One region of the Dickeya parazeae Ech586 genome, then DNA from elsewhere that is predicted to be linked to it. Evidence: predicted binding sites of a transcription regulator. Region 1 holds the regulator's gene; each other region holds the start of a gene.
The links. Region 1 encodes PurR, which represses purine synthesis genes. Its sites were predicted from a motif close to CANGCAAACGTTTGCNTG; they were not measured.

Region 1 (6,057 bases):
CCGGTCAAGGACTGGGTAACTGATTCTATCCTTGCCTGTTCAGGTGCCGACGGCACCTGCCTTTTCCGGGGGACGGCACTCTGTCTGGCTGCTGCATCCCCCGACACAATTTGCCATAATGCGCACTGCATGTTGCTGAAGAAATAAGAAACGAATGGCTGAGAAAAATAACCTGAACGCTCTGAACGCGCGTTTTCGTGGGTTTTACCCTGTGGTGATTGACGTTGAGACCGCCGGGTTCAACGCGAAAACCGATGCGCTGCTGGAAATTGCAGCGGTAACGCTGAAAATGGATGAAAGCGGTTGGTTACAGCCGGACGACACCTTGCATTTTCATATCGAACCGTTCGAAGGCGCAATTCTGCGTCCCGAAGCACTGGCGTTTAACGGTATCGACCCGAGCAATCCTCTGCGCGGCGCGGTGAGTGAATATGACGCCCTACATGACATTTTTAAAGCCGTTCGCAAAGGTATCAAGGACCAGAATTGTAATCGTGCGATCATCGTGGCGCATAACGCAACCTTCGATCACAGCTTTCTGATGGCGGCGGCTGAACGTTGCGGCTTGAAACGCAACCCATTCCACCCGTTTGCCACCTTTGACACCGCCGCACTCAGCGGGCTGGTGCTGGGGCAAACCGTGTTGGCTAAAGCCTGTATTGCCGCGGAAATCCCTTTCGATGCCAGCCAGGCACACTCGGCGCTGTACGATACCGAGCGCACAGCACAGCTGTTTTGTGAACTGGTCAATCGGTGGAAACGGATGGGGGGCTGGCCGTTGGCTGGCGCTGTCGGCGATACCGAAGACGCGCCACTGGCTGTCGACGAAGGATAAGGCGGTACAACTACTGCTCACACGCCAACCTATGCTGGCGTAAAACAACGATAAACAGGCCGTCAGGCAGCGCAATGCTGCCTGACGATAAGGAAGATTACTGCTGGTCTTCCTGCTGGGAACGGTATTTGTCAGCTGTCTCTTTAATCAACTGTTGCAGTTCGCCACGCTGATACATCTCAATGACGATGTCACAACCGCCAACCAATTCACCATCCACCCACAGCTGCGGGAATGTCGGCCAATTGGCATATTTCGGCAATTCGGCGCGGATATCCGGGTTCTGCAAAATATCTACATAGGCAAAACGTTCGCCACACGCCGACAACGCCTGTACCGCCTGAGCAGAAAAACCGCAGCTCGGCAGTTTGGGAGAGCCTTTCATGTACAGCAGAATCGGGTTTTCAGCAATCTGGCGCTGAATTTTTTCAAGTGTCGTTGTCGTCATTCTATTGCTTCCTCAAGCGCGTGATGAGCAGCCCTTAAGAGCCGCTCATATGACTCGCGGCAAACCGTGGCATACCGCTTCTTTTGTTTTGTATTCTAACGATAGCGACGGCCACAAAAAAACGCTATCTTTTATAGGGTTTTATCCGGGTGACGCGCTAACGGTACAAAGCGACGCCAAATCGCCGGATAATTAAGCAGCAAACACCGTTGTTAACGTTTTCTCACTATTTTGTAGTAGGATTATTCTATCTCCCGCTTTTTTATCAGGTCATTTTCGGGAATACTGTAAAGATTGAACGATTGAGGACAACATTCGGTCAGAACTATCATGCGGTTATTTATTACGCTCTTTTTATTATTTTTCAGTAATCTATTTTCTGGTCTGGCGCTGGCTAATCCGCACGGCGGGGCAGTGCCACCACGCAAATCTGGTGTAGAAACGGCGAATAAAGCGCTTGATGAATCCAAAAAGAACAAAGTTGCCAAAAATGCTAACAAAAAAGGCACGGAGCCGACCCACGGCAAAAAACCGGAAAAACACGCAAAGCCTACGCCAGCCAAAACCGTAGCCAGTCACGATAAAAACGCGAAGTCGCACAATGACAAAAAGTCTGCGGACAAAAAGTCGGTGGCGGCGGCAGCCCATTCCTCCCATACAAAATCGCAGCCAGAGAAAAGCACGCATACCACTAAGGCTGCATTAGCGAAAACCACGAAAAAAGACGCAGCAAAGAAAGAAACACCGGCGCAGGCTAAAACCAGCCACAAAGCGCATGAACTCGTGGTCGCGAAAAACGCGCATAAAAAAGGTAAAGCGGCGGTCGATGAAGAAGATGAGGTAGCCGCCACGTCTTCACATGGTAAAAGCAAGAAAGGCAAACACGATAAAGCGGCGCTGACCATCAGTGCTGCTCACCAAAAACGCTATCAGCACGCCAAATTGACTGCCATGAACAAGCTGATGAGCCAAATCGGTAAACCGTACCATTGGGGCGGCGCAACGCCTTATTCAGGTTTTGATTGCAGCGGGCTGGTGTATTACGCCTATAAAGATGTGGTAAAAATCTCGATTCCGCGCACAGCCAATGAGATGTTCCACCTGCGTGACGCGGCGCCCATCAAGAAAAGCGAACTGGAAAGCGGTGACCTGGTGTTCTTCCGTATCACCAACCGCGGTGCTGCCGACCACGTTGGCGTCTACCTGGGCAATGGTCGTTTTATCCAGTCACCGCGCTCGGGTTCTGACATCAAAATCAGTAAATTGAGTGAAGATTACTGGCAGGATCATTATGTCGGCGCTCGCCGCGTGGTGACACCGAAGACCATTCGCTAACGGATATTCGTCAATAACAATCGGCTAAATGGCTTAATGAATAACGAGAAAAGGGGCACTAGCCCCTTTTCTGTTTTCTTTTTACACCACTGGCGATCTGCTATCAGTTCAATACCGCAGTGAAACTAAAAACAATGATCACCACGAGTGCGACCAACGTACTACACAGCGACATTTTCAAATTTGTATCCATCGTATTCTCCTGTATATGACTGATGATCGCCATCATCCCGTTATGTCTGAATCAACACCGTATCCCGGCGGATGGGCAAGCACATAAAGTATAGGTCTATTATTACCCGACTGAAGTCAAAAAACCGATTTCTGCGTCACAGAGATAACACGAATTGCCTCTTCCCCTTTTGCTCTAAATCGGCCAAAATCCGCAGTTTACCGTGTACACTGCGTTGGTCGAAGCGTCAGCCCTCCCTTCAAGCTACACACCTCGGCATGTCTCCTACTGAAATGTTGCCTTGTTGTCCAGCAGGAGCAAAATTCACGCAGGCAAACGATTAACAACATATTTACTGCTGTAACAGACCCACGACTGTAACAGATGAGTTCAGGAGTCACTTTAGATGGCAACGATTAAAGATGTGGCAAAACGCGCAGGCGTTTCAACCACAACCGTATCACACGTGATTAATAAAACACGTTTCGTCGCCGAAGAGACCAAGGCTGCGGTACGCGCAGCGATTGATGAATTGCATTATTCACCCAGTGCGGTGGCCCGAAGCCTGAAAGTCAACCACACCAAATCTATCGGGCTGCTGGCGACCTCCAGCGAAGCACCCTATTTCGCCGAAATTATCGAAGCGGTGGAAAACAGTTGCTACGCCAGAGGTTACACGTTGATTCTGTGTAACTCTCACAATAATCAGGATAAACAGCGTGCTTACCTGTCCATGCTGGCGCAAAAACGCGTGGATGGCCTGCTGGTGATGTGTGCCGAGTACCCGCCTGAACTGCTGTCAATGCTGGCGGATTATCGCCATATTCCGATGGTCGTCATGGATTGGGGCGAAGCCCACAGCGATTTCACCGATACCATTATTGATAATGCGTTTGCCGGTGGGTATATGGCCGGTCGCTATCTGATTGAGCGCGGGCATCGTGATATCGGTGCCATCCCCGGTTCTCAGGGGCGCAATACCGGCAGCGGGCGTTATTTGGGCTTTCTGAAAGCGCTGAAAGAAGCGGATATCCCCCTGCGTGACGAATGGGTGGTTCAGGGTGACTTTGAACCCGAATCCGGCTACAAAGCCATGCATCAGATTCTGGCGCAAAAGCAGCGACCGACCGCGGTATTCTGCGGCGGCGATATTATGGCTATGGGAGCGATTTGTGCGGCGGATGAACTGGGCCTGCGTGTACCGCAGGATATTTCGGTGATCGGTTACGACAATGTACGCCACTCCCGCTATTTTACGCCGGCGCTCACGACCATTCATCAGCCTAAGGAACGGCTGGGACAGGCGGCGTTCTCCATGCTGCTTGACCGCATCACCAGCAAACGCGAGGAAGCGCAAACCATCGAAGTCCACCCGACGCTGATCGAGCGCCGTTCCGTTGCTGACGGCCCGTATCTCGATTATCGCCGTTAATAGCCAGACGATTTCGTTATCGCACGCTGGCGAATCAACCGCCGTTATACCGCGCCGTAGAGCGCTAAAGCGTGTCTCCCTGGCACCCTAATATAGAACGCAATGTGCTGCTTTAGCCCGATGAATCTTGTCGCCGGGTTAAAGCAGTCATACACTTGTCACTGTCATTGACGACAATAACCATGATCAGACGATGCTTTTAGCAATACGCATCGCCTTACTTTTTCTACCCCACTAATGACTGTTACACCGTTTGTCACGGCCGGGGTAGACGCCTTTCGTGTCGGCTTGTCTCTTATTTTCCTCTGAGGCTCTCAGGGATAGACGATGACGTGTGGAATGGGTACATCGAATACCCTCCATCGCGATATTTGTCTGGTTTATCCCGTATAACGCATGTATCTGGCAAGGTAGGGAGAAGTTATGAGTTCATCTTACGTGGAGGATCTGGGTACCCCCAGTCAACCCTGGTTCCAACTGGTTAATGAAATGCTGTCGGCCGCGAATATCGCCATTAACGGTTCGCGACCGTTTGATATTCAGGTCAAAAACCCTGAACTGTTCAAGCGCATATTGCGTGACGGGTCACTGGGTCTGGGCGAAAGTTACATGGATGGCTGGTGGGAATGTGAACGGCTAGACATGTTTTTCCATCGAGCGATACGCGCCGGGCTGGAGAAGCAACTGCCCCAGCGTTGGCAGGATACGCTACGGATACTGATGGCTCGCCTGACCAATCTGCAATCGCGTCGGCGGGCATGGATTGTAGGTAAGGAGCATTACGACCTCGGTAATGATCTTTTTAGCCTGATGCTAGACCCGTACATGCAGTACTCCTGTGGTTACTGGAAACAAGCCGAAACCCTGGAGCAGGCACAACAAGATAAGCTGCGCCTCATTTGCGAAAAATTGCAGTTACGCCGGGGAATGACACTGCTGGATATCGGCTGCGGCTGGGGTGGTCTGGCCGAATTTGCCGCCCGCCATTACGGTGTTAGCGTAACCGGTGTGACCATCTCCCGCGAGCAACAGGCATTGGCGCAACAACGTTGTCAGGATCTGGATGTCACCATTCTGCTACAGGACTATCGCGATCTGAATCGGCAGTTTGACCGTATCGTTTCCGTCGGCATGTTCGAACATGTCGGTCCGAAAAATTACGATACTTACTTCAGGGTGGTCAGAAAAAACCTCAAATCCACCGGTTTGTTCCTGTTGCATACCATCGGCGCAAACGAAACCAGCCTCAAGGTCGATGCCTGGATAGACAAATACATCTTCCCTAATGGGTGTTTACCCTCAGTGCAGCATATCGCCCAGCGCAGCGAGCCTTATCTGGTCATGGAAGACTGGCACAATTTCGGCGCGGACTATGACCGTACCCTTATGGCCTGGCACGAGCGCTTCCAGCAGCACTGGCCGACCCTGTCAGCACGCTACCCCGAGCGCTTCCGGCGGATGTTCAGTTATTACCTTAACGCCTGTGCCGGTGCGTTTCGCGCACGCAACATCCAACTCTGGCAGGTGTTATTCAGTGTCGAAGGGATTGAAGGCGGTATGCGCGTGGCACGATGAACGGGTGGCGGCACATCGCCCACTCCTGTCGCCCTCGCCTCACGAATTAAGAGCCACAAACAAAAACCGGCAGTCTGGAGTCTGGCTGCCGGTTTTATTATGGCTAACAGGAATAACACGCGTTCAGGCGTCTTTTATTCACTCTTCGCAGCAAGCTCTGCCGCCAGCGCTTGTTGCTGCTCTGCCTGACGAGCCATAACACGCTCAACCGTGTCGATAATGGCCTGAGTCTGCGGGTCAATTTCGATATTGATACGGTC
Region 2 (6,057 bases), 1.6 Mb from region 1:
TATTCGCAGTTTGCATCGGGTTGGTAAGCCGGGATGGCCCCCTAGCCGAAACAGTGCTCTACCCCCGAAGATGAGTTCACGAGGCGCTACCTAAATAGCTTTCGGGGAGAACCAGCTATCTCCCGGTTTGATTGGCCTTTCACCCCCAGCCACAAGTCATCCGCTAATTTTTCAACATTAGTCGGTTCGGTCCTCCAGTTAGTGTTACCCAACCTTCAACCTGCCCATGGGCTAGATCACCGGGTTTCGGGTCTATACCCTGCAACTAGACGCCCAGTTAAGACTCGGTTTCCCTGCGGCTCCCCTATTCGGTTAACCTTGCTACAGAATATAAGTCGCTGACCCATTATACAAAAGGTACGCAGTCACACCCTAAAGGTGCTCCCACTGCTTGTACGTACACGGTTTCAGGTTCTATTTCACTCCCCTCGCCGGGGTTCTTTTCGCCTTTCCCTCACGGTACTGGTTCACTATCGGTCAGTCAGGAGTATTTAGCCTTGGAGGATGGTCCCCCCATGTTCAGACAGGATACCACGTGTCCCGCCCTACTCGTCGAACTCACGACCTGTGCATCTTCGTGTACGGGACTGTCACCCTGTACCGTGCGCCTTTCCAGACGCTTCCACTGACACACAAGCCGATTCAGGTTCTGGGCTCCTCCCCGTTCGCTCGCCGCTACTGGGGGAATCTCGGTTGATTTCTTTTCCTCGGGGTACTGAGATGTTTCAGTTCCCCCGGTTCGCCTCACACACCTATGGATTCAGTGTGTGATAGTGTGACGAATCACACTGGGTTTCCCCATTCGGGTATCGTCGGGTATAACGGTTCATATCACCTTGCCGACGCTTTTCGCAGATTAGCACGCCCTTCATCGCCTCTGACTGCCTAGGCATCCACCGTGTACGCTTAGTCGCTTAACCTCACAACCCGAAAGTGTCTCGGGATATGAGTATTTTGAGAGACTCCAACAACACATGAATTCACACTCACATGCCGTCGTTTCAAATTATTCAGCTTGTTCCGGATTGTTAAAGAGCAGAATACTTCGCAGCATACTGTTGCCAGTACACTCTGAAGTCATTCGTAAATGGTGGAGCTATGCGGGATCGAACCGCAGACCTCCTGCGTGCAAAGCAGGCGCTCTCCCAGCTGAGCTATAGCCCCATAGATGCATCAACCTTTTCAACCCGCTTAGCCACAGAAACACTGCATACCCCGTCGCGCTCCGTGCAAAAGCACATCGTCAACGCAGTTCGTGAACGTTTCAAGGACAAGTAGAGTTGGTAGGCCTGAGTGGACTTGAACCACCGACCTCACCCTTATCAGGGGTGCGCTCTAACCACCTGAGCTACAAGCCTATAAGGTTTTACTGCTCATCTTCTTCATCAGACAATCTGTGTGGACACCACGCAGGCACTTCTACTCGGTAAGGAGGTGATCCAACCGCAGGTTCCCCTACGGTTACCTTGTTACGACTTCACCCCAGTCATGAATCACAAAGTGGTAAGCGCCCTCCCGAAGGTTAAGCTACCTACTTCTTTTGCAACCCACTCCCATGGTGTGACGGGCGGTGTGTACAAGGCCCGGGAACGTATTCACCGTAGCATTCTGATCTACGATTACTAGCGATTCCGACTTCATGGAGTCGAGTTGCAGACTCCAATCCGGACTACGACGTACTTTATGAGGTCCGCTTGCTCTCGCGAGGTCGCTTCTCTTTGTATACGCCATTGTAGCACGTGTGTAGCCCTACTCGTAAGGGCCATGATGACTTGACGTCATCCCCACCTTCCTCCGGTTTATCACCGGCAGTCTCCCTTGAGTTCCCACCATTACGTGCTGGCAACAAAGGATAAGGGTTGCGCTCGTTGCGGGACTTAACCCAACATTTCACAACACGAGCTGACGACAGCCATGCAGCACCTGTCTCAGAGCTCCCGAAGGCACACCCGCATCTCTGCAGGCTTCTCTGGATGTCAAGAGTAGGTAAGGTTCTTCGCGTTGCATCGAATTAAACCACATGCTCCACCGCTTGTGCGGGCCCCCGTCAATTCATTTGAGTTTTAACCTTGCGGCCGTACTCCCCAGGCGGTCGATTTAACGCGTTAGCTCCGGAAGCCACGGTTCAAGACCACAACCTCCAAATCGACATCGTTTACAGCGTGGACTACCAGGGTATCTAATCCTGTTTGCTCCCCACGCTTTCGCACCTGAGCGTCAGTCTTCGTCCAGGGGGCCGCCTTCGCCACCGGTATTCCTCCAGATCTCTACGCATTTCACCGCTACACCTGGAATTCTACCCCCCTCTACGAGACTCTAGCCTGTCAGTTTTGAATGCAGTTCCCAGGTTAAGCCCGGGGATTTCACATCCAACTTAACAGACCGCCTGCGTGCGCTTTACGCCCAGTCATTCCGATTAACGCTTGCACCCTCCGTATTACCGCGGCTGCTGGCACGGAGTTAGCCGGTGCTTCTTCTGCGGGTAACGTCAATGAACAGGGTTATTAACCCTGCTCCCTTCCTCCCCGCTGAAAGTGCTTTACAACCCGAAGGCCTTCTTCACACACGCGGCATGGCTGCATCAGGCTTGCGCCCATTGTGCAATATTCCCCACTGCTGCCTCCCGTAGGAGTCTGGACCGTGTCTCAGTTCCAGTGTGGCTGGTCATCCTCTCAGACCAGCTAGGGATCGTCGCCTAGGTGAGCCTTTACCTCACCTACTAGCTAATCCCATCTGGGCACATCCGATGGCAAGAGGCCCGAAGGTCCCCCTCTTTGGTCTTGCGACGTTATGCGGTATTAGCTACCGTTTCCAGTAGTTATCCCCCTCCATCAGGCAGTTTCCCAGACATTACTCACCCGTCCGCCGCTCGTCACCCAGGGAGCAAGCTCCCTTGTGCTACCGCCCGACTTGCATGTGTTAGGCCTGCCGCCAGCGTTCAATCTGAGCCATGATCAAACTCTTCAATTTAAAGTTTGATGTGTTTTCCGAAGAAAACGGTGCTCAAAGAATTTACTGTTTATTCGTAATGAATTAACTGTTGTCACTCTTCAAGACTTTCACTAATTTTTTAGTGAAGCGTCCTGCGAGTGCCCACACAGATTGTCTGATTGATTGTTAAAGAGCAGTGCGACCGGCCTGAGCCTGCTGTCGCGAGGTGGCGTATACTACGCTTTCCTCATGAAGTGTCAACGATTATTTTCGTTTCCGCTTCCTGACACCGCGCTGCGTTGCCGCTGTTGCCGTGTCAGTGGGGTCGCATTATAGGGCGTTCCTCGCTGACCGCAACCGGTATTTTTGATTAAATCGCGCGTTCGCTGCATTCCACAGCAAAAGGCCAGCTTATACCTTATTTTGCACAGAGTTATCCACAACCCTGGCATTTTTTGAAATTTGGCGAGCATCACGCAAACGTTTTCGCTACAATTCCTCCCCTGATGAATGACACATATTCGTGGGTGCGTTAGCTGAATATTGGCGACTCAATCCGTATTTTTCTTTATATGACTGTCACTATTCACGTAACGATTCACGTAACGCTCTTTAAAGTAAGAACCTAGTCAGGGGATCAAACCATCATGCAACAACGTCGTCCTATCCGTCGTGCTTTGCTCAGCGTATCTGATAAAGCCGGTATCGTTGAATTTGCCCAGTCTTTGTCACAGCGTGGCATTGAACTGCTCTCTACCGGGGGCACAGCTCGCCTGCTGGCCAATGCGGGTCTGCCGGTAACAGAGGTTTCCGATTACACAGGCTTTCCGGAAATGATGGACGGACGCGTCAAAACTCTGCACCCCAAAGTGCATGGCGGTATTCTGGGCCGTCGCGGTCAGGATGATGCCGTTATGGCTCAGCATCATATCCAGCCAATCGATATGGTGGTCGTCAATCTCTACCCATTTGCCCAGACCGTCGCTAAAGCCGACTGTACGCTGGAAGACGCCGTAGAAAATATTGATATCGGCGGCCCGACAATGGTGCGCTCCGCTGCCAAGAACCATAATGACGTGGCGATTGTCGTTAAAAGCAGTGACTACACGGCAATCATCGAGGAGATGGATGCCAACGACGGTTCTCTGACTTATGAAACCCGTTTTGATCTGGCTATCAAGGCATTCGAGCATACGGCAGCTTACGACAGCATGATCGCCAACTATTTTGGCAGCAAAGTTCCGGCCTACCACGGCGACACCACCCAGCCTGCTGGTCGTTTCCCTCGTACGCTAAACCTGAACTTCATTAAAAAGCAGGATATGCGCTACGGTGAAAACAGCCACCAGCAAGCCGCCTTCTATATAGAAGAGCATATCTCTGAGGCATCGGTGGCTACCGCTCAACAAGTACAGGGTAAAGCCCTTTCCTACAACAATATCGCGGATACCGATGCCGCACTGGAATGCGTGAAAGAATTCGCCGAACCAGCCTGCGTTATCGTTAAGCATGCCAACCCCTGCGGCGTGGCAATCGGTGATTCGATTCTGGACGCTTATGAGCGCGCTTACAAAACTGACCCGACATCGGCGTTTGGCGGGATCATCGCCTTTAACCGCGAGTTGGATGAAGCCACCGCGCAAGCCATTATCAGTCGTCAGTTCGTTGAAGTGATTATTGCGCCTGCCGCCAGCGATGCTGCGCTGAAGGTTACCGCCGCCAAGCAAAACGTCCGTGTACTGATCTGCGGCCAGTGGCAACAACGTGTTTCTGGACTGGATTTCAAACGCGTCAACGGTGGCCTGCTGGTGCAGGATCGCGATTTAGGCATGGTAGACGCCGCTCAACTACGCGTAGTCACCGAACGCCAGCCAACGCAGACCGAACTGCGTGATGCCCTGTTCTGCTGGAAAGTAGCGAAATTCGTTAAATCCAACGCCATTGTTTATGCACGCGATAACATGACTATCGGTATCGGCGCCGGTCAAATGAGCCGCGTTTACTCGGCCAAGATCGCAGGTATCAAAGCCAGTGACGAAGGGCTGGAAGTGAAGGGTTCCGTGATGGCATCCGACGCGTTCTTCCCGTTCCGTGATGGCATCGATGCCGCTGCTGCCGTTGGTATCACTTGCGTGATTCAACCTGGCGGTTCCATTCGCGATGACGAAGTCATCGCCGCTGCTAACGAGCACGGCATTGCGATGCTGTTTACCGACATGCGTCACTTCCGTCATTAATCCGGGGCTACAACAATGAATATTTTGATTATTGGTAATGGTGGTCGCGAACACGCACTGGCCTGGAAAGCAGCCCAGTCTCCGTTGGCTGATAAAGTCTATGTTGCACCAGGTAATGCGGGCACCGCTCTGGAACCTGCGCTGGAAAACGTGAATATCGCCGCGACAGACATCCCGGCATTACTGGATTTCGCTCGCCAGAACGCGATTGGCCTGACTATCGTTGGCCCGGAAGCGCCGCTGGTCATCGGTGTCGTCGACGCATTCCGCGCCGCCGGCCTGAAGATTTTCGGCCCAACGCAGGCGGCAGCCCAGTTAGAAGGTTCCAAAGCCTTTACCAAGGACTTTCTGGCTCGCCAGCATATTCCAACCGCGGAATACCAAAATTTCACCGAGATTGAACCGGCGCTGGAGTATATCCGTCGCAAAGGTGCACCGATTGTTATCAAAGCAGACGGTCTCGCTGCGGGTAAAGGTGTGATCGTTGCCATGACGCTGGAAGAAGCGGAAAACGCGGCCACCGATATGTTGGCGGGTAATGCGTTTGGCGATGCCGGTCACCGTATCGTGGTCGAAGAGTTTCTTGATGGCGAAGAAGCCAGCTTCATCGTCATGGTGGATGGCGAACACGTACTGCCGATGGCGACCAGTCAGGATCACAAACGTGTAGGTGACCAGGATTCCGGCCCTAACACCGGTGGTATGGGCGCTTACTCACCGGCACCGGTGGTGACAGATGACGTCCACCAGCGGGTCATGGATCAGATTATTTGGCCAACCGTGCGCGGCATGGCAGCCGAAGGCAATGTGTATACCGGATTCTTGTACGCAGGCCTGATGATTTCCCCGGATGGTCAGCCGAAGGTGATTGAATTCAACTGCCGTTTCG
Region 3 (6,057 bases), 2.1 Mb from region 1:
CTGTCGGCTCCGGCGCTGGTGCGGCAAGCCCTTGTCCAGCGAGATGCACCGTTTTGCGCATCCAGTGTGGGTGTCATCACCACACTTAACCCTTGCAGGGTCGACTGGCCAGTCAGGGTAATGACACCCTGATTGATCGTGACGGCACTGACATACCGTGATGCCGAAGGTGTCGGGATCCCCTGGCTACCGGCGTTACATCCTTCCAGCCCTGCATTGCTAAGGCTGCAAAGATCGACTGCGGTTTTATAGGCGCTCATGGTTTGCAGCATGTCAGTCATGGCGGCTTTTTGCAGATACCCTTGATACGCCGGGATCCCCAGCGCGCTCAGAATGGCGATGATGACAATAACCACCATCAATTCAATCAGTGAAAATCCTTGTTGTGTCATGTTATTGGTTCCCTGGTGTGGCTGGTGATGGCAGGGTAGAGACTGAGAGTGATGCTGGCTATCACAATGTTTTTAATCAGGAACCTGTTGTGCAAACTGCGGAGGATTACAGCAGGGTGTTACAAAAAACAGGCGAGCGGGCTCGCAAAACGGGGAGGTAAACCTAAGGAAAGGTTGGCGAGAGAGCCAATAGTGCTACAGCATCGCCATCAACCCGGCGCACCGGGCTGATGGAGGAGCACCGCAATGCAACGACAGGCATTAACGAAAACGCATCGACAGGTCGAGCGCCTGCACATGTTTGGTCAGCGCGCCCACCGAGATATAGTCGACACCGGTGGCGGCGTAATCCGGCAATGTTTGCAACGTCACGTTGCCGGAGACTTCCAGCAACGCGCGGCCATCGGTCAGGGTGACGGCTTCGCGGATAGCATCCAGCGTGAAGTTGTCCAGCATAATAATGTCCGCCCCGGCACCCAGCGCTTGTTGCAGTTCGTCGAGGGTTTCTACCTCGACTTCTACCGGCACATTGCTACGCAACTGGAAGGCTTTTTCAACCGCCTGCCTGATGGAGCCTGCGGCAATAATGTGGTTTTCTTTGATCAGGAATGCATCGGCCAGGCCGAGGCGATGATTGCTCCCACCACCGCACAGTACCGCGTATTTCAGCGCAGTGCGCAAGCCGGGCAGCGTTTTTCGCGTGTCCAGCAACCGGGTAGGCGTGCCTGCCAGTTGTGCGACATAACGACTCACTTCGGTTGCCACACCGCAGAGCGTTTGCAGGAAATTCAGCGCGGTGCGTTCACCGGTAAGCAGTATACGGGAAGACCCCTGCAACTGGCACAGCGGTTGATTTTCCGTCAGTACATCACCGTCTTGAACCAACCAGTCGATGGTGATGACGTTGCCCAACTGACGGAACACCTCGTCTACCCAGCGCTGACCGCAGAATATACCAGCTTCGCGGGTAATGATGACCGCGCTGGCGACAGTGTCATTGGGTAACAATTGTGCGGTGAGGTCATGCTCCGGGTTGGCTTCTCCCCCCAGGTCTTCGCGTAATGCCTGCTGTACGCTGGCGGGGATATCTTGCTCAATACGGCTGAGCAGTTCCGCCTGGCGCTGCTCCTGACTATAACGGCGTGTTGTCATGATGCTACTCCGATGGAATCCGGAATGTATGCTATCCCGTTAATGGGTGATTTTAAAAACTATTTCAATTCAATGTATTATTTGTTTTGTTGGCGCAACCCGCCAGGTCTGACATGGTGAGTAACAACCCATCCTGGCGGGGTTTTCGTATCCCGGCCATGGCCGGGATACATCATAGCAAAGATCAGAAGTTGTAACCGGCTACCAGATAATAGCCCCACCCTGTAGAGCGGACATTGAACGGGCCACGGCCGAAATCCAGTTCGGTGCCATCAGCCCACTGGCCGCCGTTATGGAAGTAACGGGCAACGACGGAGTAGTGCCAGTGGTCATAGTTCAGCGCCAGAATATGGCTGGAGGCAATGGCGTTACTGGTGCGAGACGGGCCAGCGGCGTCAGCCAGGTCGGATCCGAAGTCGAAGTTGGTAAAGCCGATATAGGTCAGCTTGCCTCCCCACAACGATGTGATCGGATAAAAGTATTTGATTTTAAAACGGTAGCCGTCCCAGCGATCTTCATTCGGCGCGCTGTAGTTCTGTCCCTGGTATTTGGCGTAGATATTGGCGGACAACGACAGATCCGTACCAGTATTGATATCGGTGCCCAGACCGACATACCAGGTGCTCTGGCGCGAGTCATTATTACGACCCTGATCGTAGATAATGTTGTTAGCGACATACCACTCTTTGAATGGGCCGAACCCCAACTGCGTGTTGGTCAGTTTATCAATCGAGAAACGAGGTTCGATTTCCATGAACAGCGGAGAGCCTTTATTCCAGATACCACGGTCAGGCGTATTACCTGCGCCAAAGGTTTTCGGCACATCAACATAGCCATAGAAATCAAACCAGTCTTTACGGGCGAACGCTTCATATTCCAGATACACATCATTGTTTAACTGGGGTCCGAAACGGGTGTGATAGCTGCCAACCACATTGATGCTCTGGTGCCACCAGTCCGAGAGGTATTGCGGGGCGTTAGTGTCCGCAACGGTGGGTAAACTGTATGACAATGTGCTGATTGCACAGGCGGCAAGGATTTTTTTCATGACGATTCTCTGTGTTGCCCGATAGCGCGTCAGCGGCTTGGTTGGCCGGGGAGGCGCAGATTGATTCGGGCTGTAATAACAAAATAACTGCTGAAAAACCTCCCGGTGATGGGCAGAAGACGAAAACGTTTGCTTGTTATGGCGTACGTGTCGACTGCTTGCCGGAAAGAGGGGGCGCAGCATACCAGAAGAAGGGCAGAACATCATGGTTTGTGTGCAGGCGTTGAAAGAACAATCGCGAATAAACCGGAATGGTTTTTTAACAGGTCAGGAACAGGGCAGATGCGGTAAGATGTTTGCATGATGAGTGCGATCAGTCGGTTAACGCTAGTGGTGCGATATCTGATTGTTTCCGGGCAATATGTGTTCCGGTGATGATCGTGTTTTGACGGCCAGGAAGAATCAAAGGAGCGGTGATGAGAGTGGAGCATGGCTGGTTGACAGAGGCCAGACGCGTTTTGTCGCCACATCAGGATGAGCGTCCGCAAGGCGAGTTGCCTTCTTTGCTGGTGATTCACAACATCAGTTTGCCCCCAGGCGAATTCGGCGGGCCTTACATCGACCAACTCTTTACCGGTACGCTGGACGCAACGACGCATCCTTATTTTGCGTCCATATGCCACCTGAGGGTGTCAGCGCATTGCCTGATTCGTCGTAACGGTGAAATTGTACAGTATGTGGCATTTGATCAACGAGCCTGGCATGCCGGCGTGTCGCAGTTTGATGGACGAGAGCGTTGTAATGATTTTTCGATTGGTATCGAGCTGGAAGGCACTGATACGCTGCCATTTACCACAGAACAATACGCCCGGCTGGCAGACGTTACCCGCCTGCTGAGTGAAACTTATGGCATTACGCCTGAACGTATTACCGGACACAGTGATATTGCACCGGGTCGTAAGACTGACCCCGGCCCGGCGTTCGACTGGGCGCGATATCAACAGTTATGGCAGACACCACCAGAACAAGGGGAGTAATCACAGATGACGTTGTTTAGCCTATTGTTGGTCCTGGGATGGGAGCGGTTGTTTAAACGTGGCGACCACTGGCAACTGGATCACCATTTGGAACGGGTGTTTCGTCATCTTTCCGCCCCATCGCTGGTGCAAACATTGCTGTTATCTATTATGGGCATGGCGGTGGTGTTGGCGGCGCAGTGGGTGCTCAGCGGGTGGTTGTTTGGCTTGCCGCTGTTGCTGTTGTGGATCGCTGTTGGCTTGCTGTGCATTGGCGCGGGTGAAATACGCCAGCATTACCACCGCTATATTCAGAGCGCTCAGCGTGGTGAGGCGGATGCCTGCCGGGAAATGGCTGAGGAGCTGGCGCTGATTCATGGCCTGCCGCTCGATGGCAGCGAACGTGAACGTTTAAAGGAATTACAAAACGCGTTGCTGTGGTTGAATTTCCGCTTTTATCTGGCTCCATTGTTCTGGTTTGTCGCGGCGGGGCCTTATGGTCCGGTAGCATTGGTGGGTTACACCGTGTTGCGCGCCCGGCAGTGCTGCCTGGCCCGTCATCATACTCCTCTGGAACGAGCGAATTCGGGGGTTGATACCTTACTGCATTGGTTGGACTGGATTCCGGTACGGTTGGCCGGTGCCGCTTATGCGTTGCTGGGGCACGGTGAGAAGGCATTGCCCGCCTGGTTTGCCGCCATGATGGACACACACTCTTCTCAGTACTGGGTTCTGACGAAACTGGCGCAGTTTTCACTTGAACGTGAACCGCATGGCGACCCGATTTCTACCCCGAGAGCGGCAGTGTCGCTGGCGAAAAAAGTGACGCTGGTGTTGGTTGTCGTCGTGGCGTTACTCACCATCTACGGTACGCTGGTCTAACCTATCGTGAGAGTCACGTTGCTGTGAAGATGGGAACATCATGAAAACAGTATGGCCGCTGCGGCGGCCATACTGAGAAAGGATGGTGTTTTTCTAAGAAAGGAAAGTGTTATTGGCGTGTTTTAAAACGATAGCCGATGCCCAGCACGAGCAACCAGATAGGAATCAATAAGACCGAAATCTGGATACCTGGCGTCAGGGACATGATGACCAGAATACCTGCCATAAATGCCAGACACAGGTAGTTGCCGTACGGGAACCACAACGCTTTAAATCGGGTCTGCGCGCCTTCGCGGTCTTTGGTCGCACGGAATTTCAGATGCGCCAGACTGATCATCGCCCAGTTGATAACCAGAGCAGACACAACCAGCGCCATCAGCAGCTCAAACGCTTTGCCCGGCAACACATAGTTGATTAGTACGCACAGGGCGGTAGCCAGCGCAGATACGCCGATAGCGACCACCGGCACACCGCGACGGTCTACTTTCAGCAGCGATTGTGGGCCATTTCCCTGCTTAGCCAGGCCGTACAGCATACGGCTGTTGCAGTAAACGCAACTGTTGTATACCGACAGCGCCGCAGTCAGCACCACAATATTCAGGATGTTAGCCACCAGCTCACTATTCAGTGCGTGGAAAATCATAACGAACGGACTACCGCCTTCAACCACTTTGCCCCACGGATAGAGCGACAGCAGCACCGTTAATGAGCCGACGTAGAAAATCAGGATACGATAGATGACCTGATTGGTCGCGCGCGGAATGCTCTCTTCCGGTTTGTCTGCTTCTGCTGCTGTAATGCCCACCAGTTCCAGACCACCGAAAGAAAACATGATAACCGCCATCGCCATCACCAGACCGCTGATGCCGTTGGGGAAGAAACCACCCTGCGCCCAAAGATTGGTAATGGATGCGTCCGGCCCGCCGTGGCCACTGAGCAACAGCCAGCCACCGAACACGATCATGCCGACAATCGCCACCACCTTGATAATCGCAAACCAGAATTCCAGCTCGCCGTACATCTTCACGTTGGCAAGGTTAATGGCGTTGATCACGACAAAGAACACTGCAGCGGACACCCAGGTAGGAATATCCGGCCACCAGTATTGTACATAGATACCAACGGCGCTTAGCTCCGCCATCGCCACCAGCACATACAGCACCCAGTAGTTCCAGCCGGAAGCGAAACCGGCGAAGTTGCCCCAGTATTTATAGGCAAAGTGGCTAAATGAACCGGCAACCGGCTCTTCCACCACCATTTCACCTAACTGGCGCATGATGAAAAACGCAATCAGACCGCCGATTGCATAGCCCAGCAGAACGGATGGCCCGGCCATCTTGATCGTTTGTGCGATACCGAGGAACAACCCGGTTCCAACCGCGCCCCCCAGAGCAATCAACTGTATGTGACGGTTTTTCAGTCCGCGTTGTAGCGTACCGTCTTGTTGATCTTGCATGCTTTTTACCCTCTGCCGATGAAAAGACAAACCGTTCACCGACGGTGTGGCGCGGGCTGGCACGTTTGTCTTTTTACGTGTGTGTAATTTTATATTTACGACGCTGACAAACTTAAATCGCCGCCAGTGCTATCGCGCGTCAGAGAATAGTGATATGCGCACAGAATTGCA

Region 2: the regulator PurR is predicted to act here: its motif matches at 3,405-3,422, upstream of purH (bifunctional phosphoribosylaminoimidazolecarboxamide formyltransferase/IMP cyclohydrolase).
Region 3: the regulator PurR is predicted to act here: its motif matches at 2,711-2,728, upstream of DD586_RS17465 (nucleoside-specific channel-forming protein Tsx).

The regions. Positions count from the first base shown of each region.
Region 1 is NC_013592.1:1,887,867-1,893,923, reverse strand. Features, by position in the region: gene gloA (lactoylglutathione lyase) at 1-23, shown strand, start outside; gene rnt (ribonuclease T) at 155-835, shown strand; gene DD586_RS08305 (Grx4 family monothiol glutaredoxin) at 933-1,283, opposite strand; gene DD586_RS08300 (C40 family peptidase) at 1,614-2,618, shown strand; gene cydH (cytochrome bd-I oxidase subunit CydH) at 2,722-2,811, opposite strand; gene purR (HTH-type transcriptional repressor PurR) at 3,197-4,222, shown strand; gene cfa (cyclopropane fatty acyl phospholipid synthase) at 4,646-5,797, shown strand; gene DD586_RS08285 (riboflavin synthase) at 5,932-6,057, opposite strand, start outside.
Region 2 is NC_013592.1:273,551-279,607, reverse strand. Features, by position in the region: rRNA gene DD586_RS01250 (23S ribosomal RNA) at 1-920, opposite strand, end outside; tRNA gene DD586_RS01245 (tRNA-Ala) at 1,089-1,164, opposite strand; tRNA gene DD586_RS01240 (tRNA-Ile) at 1,282-1,358, opposite strand; rRNA gene DD586_RS01235 (16S ribosomal RNA) at 1,428-2,970, opposite strand; gene purH (bifunctional phosphoribosylaminoimidazolecarboxamide formyltransferase/IMP cyclohydrolase) at 3,579-5,168, shown strand; gene purD (phosphoribosylamine--glycine ligase) at 5,184-6,057, shown strand, end outside.
Region 3 is NC_013592.1:4,013,051-4,019,107, reverse strand. Features, by position in the region: gene ppdD (prepilin peptidase-dependent pilin) at 1-392, opposite strand, end outside; gene nadC (carboxylating nicotinate-nucleotide diphosphorylase) at 654-1,544, opposite strand; gene DD586_RS17465 (nucleoside-specific channel-forming protein Tsx) at 1,729-2,592, opposite strand; gene ampD (1,6-anhydro-N-acetylmuramyl-L-alanine amidase AmpD) at 3,009-3,569, shown strand; gene ampE (beta-lactamase regulator AmpE) at 3,576-4,430, shown strand; gene DD586_RS17450 (amino acid permease) at 4,540-5,886, opposite strand.